3 regions of the Streptococcus sp. Marseille-Q6504 genome follow, and region 2 is predicted to be linked to each of the others. Evidence: predicted binding sites of a transcription regulator. Region 2 holds the regulator's gene; each other region holds the start of a gene.
What was found. The regulator NrdR, encoded in region 2, represses ribonucleotide reductase genes. The targets are predictions, from matches to a motif close to ACACNATATATNGTGT.

Region 1 (4,586 bases), on a different contig from region 2:
GAACTTCTTGTATGGGCAGCATAATCATAGGTAGGAATATCAACAGGACGTCCTGCCAACAATTCCTTAATTTGCGCAATCATCAAGTCAGTATCAAAAGCAAAAGGATGGTCATAATTAGTCTTAATACGTTCTTCAAAGGTTAAATGAGATTGATCTTTATAGTAGGAATCATGCTCAATCATGGCAATTTTTTCATTTGGGAAATGGGATAAGATTGCTTTAGAAACACTGGTTTTTCCTCCACCAGATCCCCCTGTTACTCCGATAATGATTGGTCTGTTTTGCATAGTTGCCTCCGTATTTTTCCTTTGTCTATTTTACCATATTTTTAGAAAATTTTACAGGTGGACTTTTTAAATTAGAATAAAAAAACCTTGTAGTTTTGTCCTACAAGGTTTTAATGTTTTTAATCAAAGTTAACGTATTCTTTTGAAAGTTCAAGAACTTCTTCCATTGTTGAACATTCAGTAAGAGCACGGTTAGCGTATTCTTGCATCTTAGCTGTGTCAAGTTTCTTCATCAAGCTACGTGTGCGAAGAACAGATGTAGCTGACATAGAGAACTCATCTAAGCCCATTCCGACAAGAAGTGGAACAGCAGTTTGGTCACCAGCCATTTCACCACACATACCAGCCCATTTACCTTCAGCGTGAGCTGCTTTGATTACGTTGTTAATCAAACGAAGGATCGATGGGTTATATGGTTGGTAAAGGTATGAAACTTGTTCGTTCATACGGTCAGCAGCCATTGTGTATTGGATCAAGTCGTTTGTACCGATTGAGAAGAAATCAACTTCTTTAGCAAATTGGTCAGCAAGCATAGCTGCAGCAGGAATTTCAATCATGATACCAACTTGGATATCATTCGCAACAGAAACACCTTCAGCAACCAATTTTGCTTTTTCTTCTTCAAGAATAGCTTTAGCAGTACGGAACTCTTTCAACAAAGCAACCATTGGGAACATGATACGTAATTTGCCGTGAACAGATGCACGAAGCAAAGCACGCAATTGTGTACGGAACATTTGGTTACCAGTTTCAGAGATTGAGATACGTAAAGCACGGTAGCCCAAGAATGGGTTCATTTCTTTAGGAAGATCGAAGTAAGGAAGTTCTTTATCCCCACCGATATCCATTGTACGAACAACAACAGGTTTACCGTTCATACCTTCAAGAACTGCTTTGTATGCTTCGTATTGGTCGTCTTCAGTTGGGAAGTCTTGAGAATCCATGTACAAGAATTCTGTACGGTAGAGACCAACAGCTTCAGCACCATTTTCGTTCACACCTTCAACGTCTTTAGGTGTACCGATATTTGCTGCCAACTCAAAGTGTTTACCATCTGCAGTAACAGTTTTAGCATCTTTCAAAAGAGCCCATTCAGCTTTTTGTTTAGCGTAAGCTTCACCAGCTGCTTTGAATTCTGCAATTTGTTCTTCAGTTGGGTTGATAACCACTTCACCTGAAATACCTGAAACAGCCAAAATGTCACCATCTTTTACAAGTTCAGTGATATTGTTTGTACCCAAGACAGCTGCAATTTCAAGTGTACGAGCCATGATAGCTGAGTGACTTGTACGTCCACCAATGTTTGTTACAAAAGCTTTTACAAAGTTTTTGTCCAATTGAGCAGTATCAGACGGAGTCAAGTCATGTGCAATCACAATCACTTCTTCATTGATTGAAGCTGGGTTTGGCAGTTTCTTGCCAAGAAGATTTGCCAAAACACGTTTGGTAACGTCGCGAATATCCGCTGCACGTTCCTGCATGTATGGGTTGTCTTCCATGCCTTCAAAGATTGTGATAAACATGTCTGTAACTTCTTTCAGACCTGCTTCTGCATTTACTTTCTTAGCACGAATTGTTTCTTTAATCTGACCGATCAATTCAGGGTCAGCAAGAACCATCAAATGAGCGTCAAATACTTGCGCCGCTTCTTCACCAAGCGTACCTACAGCCTTCTCGCGGATAAGAGAAAGCTCGTTTTGAGAAGCTTCAAGAGCAACATCCAAACGAGCCTCTTCTGCATTTGTATCTTCGACTGTAATAGTCTCGAATGATAAATCCGGTTGAACGAGTAGATATGCTTTAGCAACTGCAACACCATCAGATGCTGCGATTCCTTTAAGCATTTCTGTCATATCCTTATGCCAATCCTTCTTTTTCCATTGTTTCTGAGATAGCAGCGATAGCGTCATCAGCGTCTGCACCTTCAGCAGTGATTGTAACGTCAGCACCTTGACCAACACCAAGGCTCATAACACCCATGATAGATTTAAGGTTAACTGATTTACCTTTGTACTCAAGAGTAATATCTGAAGCAAATTTGCTAGCAGTTTGTACCAACAATGTTGCTGGACGTGCGTGAATACCTGTTTCTGCCACTACGTGGAAATCTTTAGAAGCCATAATTTGACTCTCCTTTAAATGTTTTCTTTTTGAGTTATATCTGATAACCCTTACAATTTGGTATTATATCACCTTCTAGGATTTTTTTCAAGTATTTTATGGGATTTCTTCTTTTTCCTTTCAGATAACTTGCTGAAAATCTTCTATTTTATGTATCAAAATACATCATGTAGTTTTTTATAATTTTAACATTTAGAAAACGCTGTTATTTATGGGTTTTATTTTTTGCAATCACTATATATTGTGTTCAGATAACTCTCATCTAAAAAAAATCTACAATATTTAGTTCTTCTTCGTTGACAAAGATTTTTTTTCTGATATACTTAAGAAGTAATTAAATTTTGAAAGAGGAGTTACAGAATGGTAACCGTTTATTCTAAAAACAATTGTGTTCAATGTAAAATGACCAAACGATTCTTAGATAGTAACAAAATCGCATATCGCGAAATCAATCTTGATGAACAACCTGAATTTATTGAACAAGTTAAAGAGCTAGGCTTCAATGCTGCTCCTATCATTCAAACACCAACTGAAGTTTTCTCTGGTTTCCAACCAGCAAAACTTAAAGAACTTGCTTAAGTATCAGGATTAAAAGCTTCTATGTCAATCTTAGAAGCCTTTCTTTTGTAATGAATTAAAGGAAATTTTATGGGATTAAAACAACTTGAGGACGTAACTTACTTCCGTCTAAATAATGAAATCAACCGTCCTGTTAATGGACAAATCATGCTCCACAAAGATAAAGAAGCCTTGGACGCTTTCTTTAAAGAAAATGTTGTGCCAAATTCTATGGTTTTTGATTCTATCACTGATAAAATCGATTACCTTATTAAACAAGACTATATCGAAACAGCGTTTATCAAGAAATATCGTCCAGAATTCTTAGAAGAGCTTTACCAATTTATTAAGGATCAAAACTTCCAATTCAAGTCTTTCATGGCAGCATACAAGTTTTACAATCAATATGCCTTGAAAACTAATGACGGAGAGTACTATCTTGAGAGCATGGAAGACCGTGTCTTCTTTAACGCTCTTTACTTTGCTGATGGTGACGAAGCTATCGCAATTGATATTGCCAATGAAATCATCCACCAGCGTTACCAGCCTGCTACACCTTCTTTCTTGAATGCGGGCCGTGCACGTCGTGGTGAATTGGTATCCTGTTTCTTGATTCAGGTAACTGATGATATGAACTCTATTGGACGTTCTATCAACTCAGCTCTTCAACTTTCACGTATCGGTGGTGGTGTCGGAATTTCCCTCAGCAACCTTCGTGAAGCTGGAGCACCTATCAAAGGGTATGAAGGTGCTGCTTCTGGTGTCGTACCAGTTATGAAGCTTTTCGAAGACAGCTTCTCTTACTCTAACCAACTGGGTCAACGTCAAGGGGCTGGGGTTGTTTACCTTAACGTCTTCCACCCAGACATTATTGCTTTCCTTTCTACTAAGAAAGAAAATGCTGATGAAAAAGTTCGTGTCAAGACTCTTTCACTTGGTGTTGTGGTACCAGATAAATTCTACGAATTAGCACGTAAGAATGAGGAAATGTACCTTTTCAGCCCATACTCTGTAGAAAAAGAGTATGGCGTACCTTTCAACTATATCGATATCACAGAAAAATACGATGAGTTGGTAGCAAATCCAAACATCCGTAAGACAAAAATTAAGGCCCGTGATTTGGAAACAGAAATTTCTAAATTGCAACAAGAATCTGGCTATCCTTATGTAGTCAATATCGATACTGCTAACCGTGCAAATCCTGTCGATGGTAAGATTATCATGAGTAACTTGTGTTCAGAAATTCTTCAAGTTCAAGAACCAAGTCTTATCAACGATGCGCAAGAATTCCTTCAAATGGGTACTGACGTTTCATGTAACCTTGGTTCAACAAACGTTGTAAATATGATGACATCACCTGACTTTGGACGTTCTATTCGTGCAATGGTTCGCGCTTTGACCTTTGTAACAGATAGCTCTCACATCGTTGCTGTTCCAACTATCGACCACGGAAATAGCCAAGCTCATACATTTGGACTTGGTGCCATGGGGCTTCACAGCTATCTTGCTCAGCAATTAATCGAATATGGATCTCCTGAGTCTGTTGAATTTACAAGCATCTACTTTATGCTTTTGAATTACTGGACTTTGGTAGAATCAAACAATATTGCGCGTGAA
Region 2 (4,586 bases):
CACCAATATCATCCAAAATCAAGACTTCAGCTTGCTTGATTTCATCCACCAAATTCTTAACATTCCCATCACCGATAGCATTTTTGACATCAATGACAAAGCTAGGATAGTGAAGAAGAGTTGATGAAACCCCACGTTTTTCTGACAAATCATGGGCTAGGGCAGCCACCATAAAGCTCTTTCCAACTCCAAAGTCTCCATAGAGATAGAGACCTTTACGGACTTCTGGATATTGCTCAACAAAGGTAAAGAGCTTTTCAAAAACTGGCAAACGTCCCAAATCATCCAAATCAACTTGAGCCAAACTAGCTTTTTTAAGACTGGCTGGAAGATTAATCAGTTTGAGACGGTTCTTGATAGCTGCTTCTTTCTCAGCCGCAATCAGTTCCGGAGTTTCCTCATAGGATACATCTGCGTAACCATGATTCATAACTAGAATTGGCTTATAGCCACGCGCGATATAGTCGGTATCTCCACGAAGGAACTTATCTCGCTCGGTGATGTATTGGTTAAACTTAGAGATACTACGATTCAATTCCTCTTGACTGAGAGATTCCTTCTGGATAAAAGCCGCAACATCCGGATCTTTTACAATCTGCTGGACCAGGTCCTGGTATTGAAAACGGCTGGGATGATCTTTAAGCACATCTCCTACACTTTCCATCTAGTCTCCTCCTTTTCCTAATCGGTCTAACATTTCTTTTTTCTTACGTTCTAACTCCAAGCGAGTTTCTTTGCTGGTTTCATTTTTATATTCTGGATTACTCCATTTTGGGACATTGCTTTTGGCTTGGCTTGGCTTCGCTGATTTTTGTTCTTGCCCCTTTTGATTCTTCTCTCTGATTCGAAGCACAGCTTCTTCAGCAGAACGAATCTTGTTATAAGAGTAATCATTAGCCACTTTCATGGCATATTTTTCATTGAGATTGGCCGAATCAACCTTATTGAAGGTCAAGAGTATAACGACATTGATGACTTCATCAAGCAGTCCCAAATCCGCCATCTGTTTTAGCAAATCGCGTTCGGCTTGGATAATTCCAGCATTTCGGGTTTGTTTGATACCCGCTAAAAATTGCAGGGCCGTTTTACTTTTAGCTTCTCGGATAATGGTCGCTTCTTGGGGACTAAAGTCCGATGCAACAGACTCTTGTGCTAATTTTTCACGCATACGCTTGACAGAAATAACTTGTGAAACTGCTGTCACCTTAGCCAATTGATAGGTTTCAAACCAGGTCCATTTTTTCTCATCAGCAATTTTAAATAACTCTAAAACATCTGACTGTTCATCTTGGAAACGGAGATTATCTCTCGCCATGAGCTGACGAAAATGCTCCAAATCAAAATCATTTTTAAAATCAGCTTTTACTGACATCTCGTCATGACTAGCCAATTCTTCTATCTCTGGAAAGGCTTGACTCAAAGAAACAGTCAAAGGCTCTCCGCCTGCCTGCTCTTGGCGTAAATCAGAAACTGCTGGCTCACCGATTTTTTTCTCCAATAAGGTACGATAAACCGTATGACGCAAGAAATCTGAGCTAGAAAGCGTTGGATGAATAGCAAGTTCATAGCAGTCACCCTTTTGATAGAGGGTAACTAAATTGAAGGCTGATAAGATTTTAAAAGCCTTTAACAGCCTGTCCATTCCAAAATTGAGATGATTGAGGATAGCTGCAAACAGGTGTTCTTTTTGTCCACCATCCCAAAAAGCTAAGGTATAAAGGTAAAGACTCAGCGCATCCTGACCGATAATCGGGAGGTAGCACTGCACCAAAGTTGTGGGATCTTGCGACACCCGATTATTCTTTAGAAAAGAAAAACGATCATTAGGCTTCATTTATTTTTCCTTTTTCTTCTTTGAAGATTGCGTAATTTGTTTGAGAAGATTTTCGAGCTCACTCACATCTTTAAAGCTACGATAGACGCTGGCGAAACGAACGTAAGTGATTTCATCCAGTTCAGCCAATTCTTCCATGACAAGAGAACCAATATCTTCACTTTGAATTTCATTATCATTGCGACTGAGGAGTTTTTGTTCGATACGATTGACCACCATGCCAATCTCATCACTAGACACCGGACGTTTTTGAGCCGAACGAATAATCCCGTTAAAGATTTTATCCCTTGAGAACTGCTCCCGTGTACCATCTTTTTTGACCACAACCAGCGTTCTTTCTTCTACACGTTCATAGGTCGTAAAACGATGCTGGCATTCTTCACACTCACGTCTTCTTCTAATCGTATTTCCTTCTTCAGCCTGACGGCTATCGATAACACTTGATTTTGTAGCGCCACATTTTGGACAACGCATGCCTTCCCCTCCTTGTCGTTTTCTTTTCATTATACCATTTTTTGAGCAATTCCCAAAATAATTCTCCTTTTGGCTTGACAAGTTTTTTGTTTAGTTGTACTATTTAATTAACACAAGAGAAAAATAGAAAGGAGACCGTGATGTCCTGGACATTTGATAACAACAAACCCATTTATTTGCAGATTATGGATAAAATCAAACTGCAAATTATTTCCCACAAACTTGAGCCTAGTCAACAACTACCAACTGTTAGAGAATTGGCAAGTGAAGCTGGTGTCAATCCAAACACCATCCAACGCGCCCTATCAGACCTGGAAAGAGAAGGCTTTGTATACAGCAAGCGGACTGCTGGCCGCTTTGTCACAGAGGACTTGGACTTGATCTTCCAATCCCGCAAACAACTATCCGAAGAACAACTGCAACAGTTTGTCACAGCCATGGTAGAATTTGGCTATGAAAAAGAAGAACTACCTACTGTTTTGAGAGATTATATTGAAGGAGTTTAGACTATGACCTTATTAGAATTTGAAAATGTTTCAAAATCCTATGGACCAAATCCTGCCCTAAAAAATGTTTCCTTTGAAATCCCAGCTGGTAAGATTGTTGGTCTCCTTGGCCCAAATGGTTCTGGAAAGACAACCTTGATTAAGTTGATTAATGGCTTGCTCCAACCTGATGAAGGACGTATTCTTATCAACAATACAGAGCCTAGTCCCGAAACAAAAGCCATTGTGTCTTATCTACCTGACACGACCTACCTTAACGAGCAAATGAAAGTCAAAGAAGCTCTTACCTTCTTCAAAACCTTCTACAAGGATTTCAATCTTGATCGCGCTCAACACTTACTTCGTGATCTGGGTATCGACGAAAACAGTCGCCTTAAAAAACTCTCAAAAGGGAACAAAGAAAAGGTCCAATTGATTCTTGTCATGAGTCGTGATGCTCGCTTATATGTTCTTGACGAGCCCATCGGAGGAGTCGACCCTGCAGCTCGTGACTATATCTTGAACACCATCATCAACAGCTACTCTCCAACTTCGACTGTCTTGATTTCAACTCACTTGATTTCAGACATCGAGCCAATTTTGGATGAGATTATTTTCCTCAAGGATGGAAAAATCGTCCGTCAAGGAAATGTGGATGATATTCGCTACGAATCAGGAGAGTCTATCGACCAGCTCTTCCGTCACGAATTCAAAGCTTAGGTAAAGGAGATTCTTATGTTTTGGAATTTAGTTCGTTATGAATTTAAAAATGTCAACAAATGGTTTTTTGCCCTCTATGCAGCTGTACTATCCCTATCTGTCATCATAGGAATTCATGGTAGTGCCTTATCAAACACCTATTACCAAGACAAGGGTGTTGTCATGTTATTCTTTCTAGCTCTGGTTTTTGGGGGCCTCGTTATTACTCTGAGTATTTCAACCTTAATTTTGATCATTCAACGATTTAAGGGGAGCGTTTACGACCGTCGTGGCTATCTGACTCTCACCCTTCCAGTATCTGAACACCAGATTCTCTCTGCTAAAATCCTTGGAGCCTTTGTCTGGTCTTTGACAAGTACAGTGGTCTTTCTTTTGAGTCTTTACATCATCATTGCCATGATTAGCCCAGATGTTTTCATATCGTCCTTATTCAAAGATGTTTTCGACTACTATCTAGGCAATTTATGGTTAACCCTGACAACCTATATCTTAAATACCCTTGCCAGCATCCTTTGTATCTACTTGTCTATTTCTATCGGTCAACTATTTGATGAATACCGTACAGCTCTAGCTGTTGTAGCCTATATTGTCATTCAAACTCTCATTGGATTTAGCGATCTTTTCTTAAATATTAGTGTAAATTACACCTCTTTGCTCACTTATGAAATCGTTAAAGATATCATTTTGATTGTTGTCTACTATATCGGTACCTACTACATCTTGAAGAATAAAGTCAACCTTCAATAATCAATAACCCCTAGCAGATAAAGTTTTGCTAGGGGATTTTTATTGTTAAACAGATAAAAGGCCAAGAGATACTTGACCTTTAACTTAATATTAAACCAGCTACGATGGGACTGATAAAGACATAAAGCAAACCTGTGACACCGATTGCCAAGCCGGCCATGGCACCAGCCACTGATCCATAACGGAAGGCTGTCCCAGTTCCAACTGCGTGACCTGTTCCTCCTAGAGCCAAACCGGCAGCTACTGGGTCATCTATTTTCAGCCATTTCAAAAGTGTCGGTCCGATAACGCTAGTCAAAATACCAGTCGCTACTACTACGACCAAG
Region 3 (4,586 bases), on a different contig from region 2:
TTTGAAATCAAGAAAAATCAATTTGACAATGAGATGAAGCGCCTAGACAGCATCAAACTCAAGCCAGTCAAGGAAACCAATGCCAAGGTTGAGGAGATGGGTTTCAAGCCTTTGACAGATGCAGTGACAGCCAAGGAATTCCTTCGCCGTCCAGAAGTTTCTTATCAAGATGTGGTGGCCTTCATCGGACCAGCTGCAGAGGAATTGGAAGACAAGATTATCGAATTGATTGAAACAGAAATCAAGTACGAAGGCTATATTTCCAAAGCCATGGATCAGGTTGCCAAGATGAAACGTATGGAAGAAAAACGCATTCCAGCTAACATCGACTGGGATGACATTGATTCCATTGCGACAGAAGCTCGCCAGAAGTTCAAACTCATCAATCCCGAAACCATCGGCCAAGCCAGCCGTATCTCTGGTGTTAACCCAGCAGATATCTCCATTCTTATGGTGTATCTGGAAGGTAAAAATCGGAGCATTTCAAAAAATTTAGAAAAGAAAGCTGACTAAAAATAAAAAGCTGAATTCTCTAATGAAAATTCAGCTTTTTTTAGTTTTTTCTTCATTTTTCGAATTAAGAGAAAAGGAGAAATGACTATGCTGACAGTAGAAGAAAAAAATTTTTTAGACCGCTATAAAAGAGTTTCATATCATCGTTTTTATGAGATTGAACGCTTTGTTACCTTGTCTGAAAAGTTGAGCGAACGTCCACCAAAGGCTGACAAGAACTAGACTTTTTGATATACTAGAACAAATTAAAATATAGGAGAGAGCGAATGAACGTATATGGCAGATTAGAAGACGAACCAACTCCAACTTGGATGGGAAGTCAGGATGCTCCAGTAGAAAATGAGGAGCAACTCGAGGTTGAAACTCGTCAGCCTGCCCGCTTACCATTTTTGAATATCCTCTTTTTGAGTACTCTAGTGGTCCTTGTGTCCGTAATTTTACCCTTCTTCTTAGGGTTAATAAGTCCGGAGCAGTCTCAGGATTTTTATATTGGATGGGCTATGCATCAGAGCGGAGATGTCTACACAGATTATTTTGGAACTAGTGGTCTCCTCTATTACTTTTTACAGTATTTAACCAAGGGCAGTATTTTATTTGCCGTCTTTAATTGGTTGGCTTTAGTAGGTACGGGATTCTTTCTTTTCCGTTCAGCTTACAATCTGACGGAACAAAACAAGCAATCGCAACAAGTGTTAACGGTCTTTTATGTCCTGGCTAGTGCTCTTAGTTTTGGTGGGGGATATGCAACTATTCTAGCTCTCCCATTCTTGTTCTATGCCTTAAGTTTAGTAACAGCTTATTTGGCAGAACCAAGCCATGACAAAGGATTTATCCGGATTGGAGCTAGCTTGGCCCTAGCATTTTTCTTTGCACCCTTGGTCACAGCTTTGTATGGATTTGTTTTGTTTTTTGCTCTAACAGCTTTTAATGTCGGTCGCAATAAGTTGAATCATGGTCTCTATCAATTTTTTGCAGCGGGCCTTGGTTTTTCAATCTTCTTTTATCCAATTGGATACTACACAGCTTATAAAGGCAGTTTCGGAAATGCCATTAGTCAAATCCTTTATCCATTAGATAGTTTAAACTTTACGTCTAACTCGGGATTACTCGACAATATCCTCTTTTATGGATTGTTAGCAATTGCTCTTGGAGCATTGACGCTAGCATTTACAGGTCTCTTCCAATCTAAACCATTGAAACAGTCAGTCTTATCAATCTCTGCTTCAATAGCTGTCATTTTGGTATTAATTTTAGAGATTTTTTCTACAGATCTTATCCATGGTAGTCGTATGATTGAGTTCCTTCCTTTCTTATCGCTTCTTTTGCTGACACGAATTCCTACAGAGAAGCCAGAAGGAGCGAATCGCCGTAGACGATCTAGAGAAGAAACTTCGGTATGGGGAGCTTTTGTAAAAGGAAATGCCTATCTACCAATTTTAGCTCTTGCTTACCTATTCTTAGCACCTGTAGTATCACGATATTTACTTCATGCAGAACTATATCAAGAACGTACAGCCATCGAAACTAAGGTCAAAGGGGAAACGCAAGCTACAGATCGTATCTATGTTTGGGACAATCTGACAAGTAGTTATAAGGCTAGTGAACGTTTAGCTGCGAGTCAGTTGCTATCGCCTAGGTTGCATACAGGACTTGGTGAAAATCGTACCAAACTTGTTAATGATCTGAGAGATAATCAACCAAAGATGATTGTAGTGAATACAAAAACAAGTCTATGGACAGAAGTTGAGCAGCTTTTAGCTGAAAATTATCAAGCGGTTCAAAGTGAATTCAAAGATTTTAAAATCTATAAATTAAAATAAAAACTATCAATATCTTGTGTAATTTTAAAAAAATTTTATTTTTTAACACAAGATATTGATTTTTATTTTTTTAGTGATATAATACTTTTTAGAATCAATATTATATTTAAGAAAAGGGTTTGGATATGATTGTATTGGAAGAGAAGGCTGTCCCTGATCCGACTTTATTCGTCGAAAAACGTGACGGCAGACGTGTAATTTTTGATGTAGACAAGATTGACAAAGCGCTTCATAAGGCTGCTGAAAAAGTTATGGATGTAACCCCTTTAGTCGAAAAGCGACTTAGTACCCTAGTTGAACGTATCGTTGAAGAAATTCATAGCCGTTTCCCACAAGGTGTAAAAATCTATGAAATCCAAAATATCGTAGAGCACGAATTGTTGGAAGCTAAAGAATACGCCTTGGCCGAGGAATATATCACCTATCGGACTCAAAGGGATTTTGAGCGCTCAAAAGCGACAGACATCAACTTTAGTATTCATAAACTTCTCAATAAAGATCAGGCGGTTGTCAATGAGAATGCCAATAAGGATAGTGATGTTTTTAATACCCAGCGTGATTTGACGGCAGGGATTGTTGGGAAATCCATCGGACTTCAAATGCTTCCTAAACATGTGGCTAATGCCCATCAAAAAGGGGATATCCACTATCATGATTTGGACTACAGTCCCTATACCCCTATGACCAACTGCTGTTTGATTGATTTCAAGGGCATGCTGGAAAATGGTTTTAAGATTGGAAATGCTGAGGTAGAGAGTCCCAAGTCTATCCAAACTGCGACAGCACAGATTTCACAAATCATCGCCAACGTTGCATCAAGTCAGTATGGAGGCTGTTCAGCAGACCGTATCGATGAAGTATTAGCTCCTTATGCAGAGAAAAATTACCAAAAGCACCTCAAGGATGCGGAGGAATGGGTTCTGCCTGACAAGCGCCAAGAATATGCCTGGAAGAAAACCCAAAAAGACATCTACGATGCCATGCAATCTCTAGAGTACGAGATTAATACCCTCTTTACATCAAATGGGCAAACGCCATTTACCTCTCTTGGTTTCGGTTTAGGAACCAGTCGTTTTGAACGTGAAATTCAAAAGGCAATCCTGAACATTCGTATCAAGGGGCTTGGTTCAGAACACCGTACAGCCATCTTCCCTAAACTCATCTTTACTCTTAAAAGAGGACTTAACTTGGAGGAAGGTTCACCTAACTACGACATCAAGCAGTTGGCTCTTGAGTGTGCAACTAAGCGCATGTACCCGGATGTCTTGTCTTACGATAAGATTGTCGAGTTGACTGGCTCTTTCAAAGTTCCGATGGGATGCCGTTCATTCCTTCAAGGATGGAAGGATGAAAATGGAGTAGAAGTCAATTCGGGCCGTATGAACCTAGGGGTCGTGACAGTCAATCTTCCTCGTATCGCTCTTGAGTCTGAAGGAGACATGAACAAGTTCTGGGAAATCTTCAACGAGCGCATGAACATCGCGGAAGATGCCTTGGTTTACCGTGTGGAAAGAACCAAGGAAGCCACTCCAGCTAATGCTCCAATTCTTTATCAATATGGAGCCTTCGGACGTCGTCTTGGAAAAGAAGAAAGTGTTGATCAACTCTTTAAGAATCGTCGTGCAACTATTTCTCTGGGCTATATTGGCTTGTACGAGGTAGCGACAGTCTTCTTTGGTAATCATTGGGAAAATAATCCAGAAGCCAAAGAGTTCACCCTTGATATTATTCGCGATATGAAACGTCGAGTAGAAGAATGGTCTGACCAATATGGTTACCATTTCTCTATCTATTCAACGCCGTCTGAAAGTTTGACAGACCGTTTCTGTCGCTTGGATACGGAGAAATTCGGCTCTATTCCAGACATTACTGATAAAGAATACTACACAAATTCCTTCCATTATGATGTCCGCAAAAATCCAACACCTTTTGAAAAATTGGACTTTGAGAAAGTCTACCCAGAAGCGGGTGCATCTGGTGGCTTTATCCACTACTGCGAGTACCCAGTTCTCCAACAAAATCCAAAGGCTTTGGAAGCTGTTTGGGATTATGCTTATGACCGCGTAGGTTATCTCGGAACCAATACTCCGATTGACCGTTGCTACAAGTGTGATTTTGAAGGAGATTTTGAACCGACAGAGAGAGGATTTGCTTGTCCTAACTGTGGAAATAATGATCCTAAAACAGTAGACGTAGTTAAACGAACTTGTGGTTATCTTGGGAATCCACAAGCACGTCCGATGGTTAATGGAC

Region 1: the regulator NrdR is predicted to act here: its motif matches at 2,643-2,658, upstream of nrdH (glutaredoxin-like protein NrdH).
Region 3: the regulator NrdR is predicted to act here: its motif matches at 2,379-2,394, upstream of nrdD (anaerobic ribonucleoside-triphosphate reductase).

The regions. Positions count from the first base shown of each region.
Region 1 is NZ_CBCOON010000004.1:20,270-24,855, reverse strand. Features, by position in the region: gene udk (uridine kinase) at 1-290, opposite strand, end outside; gene ptsP (phosphoenolpyruvate--protein phosphotransferase) at 410-2,143, opposite strand; gene ACWPUA_RS05200 (phosphocarrier protein HPr) at 2,148-2,411, opposite strand; gene nrdH (glutaredoxin-like protein NrdH) at 2,772-2,990, shown strand; gene nrdE (class 1b ribonucleoside-diphosphate reductase subunit alpha) at 3,060-4,586, shown strand, end outside.
Region 2 is NZ_CBCOON010000008.1:9,948-14,533, reverse strand. Features, by position in the region: gene dnaI (primosomal protein DnaI) at 1-664, opposite strand, end outside; gene ACWPUA_RS07480 (replication initiation and membrane attachment family protein) at 665-1,834, opposite strand; gene nrdR (transcriptional regulator NrdR) at 1,835-2,308, opposite strand; gene ACWPUA_RS07470 (GntR family transcriptional regulator) at 2,449-2,814, shown strand; gene ACWPUA_RS07465 (ABC transporter ATP-binding protein) at 2,818-3,513, shown strand; gene ACWPUA_RS07460 (hypothetical protein) at 3,529-4,260, shown strand; gene ACWPUA_RS07455 (LrgB family protein) at 4,340-4,586, opposite strand, start outside.
Region 3 is NZ_CBCOON010000007.1:47,310-51,895, reverse strand. Features, by position in the region: gene mnmG (tRNA uridine-5-carboxymethylaminomethyl(34) synthesis enzyme MnmG) at 1-513, shown strand, start outside; gene ACWPUA_RS06965 (hypothetical protein) at 601-735, shown strand; gene ACWPUA_RS06960 (damage-inducible protein CinA) at 780-2,333, shown strand; gene nrdD (anaerobic ribonucleoside-triphosphate reductase) at 2,459-4,586, shown strand, end outside.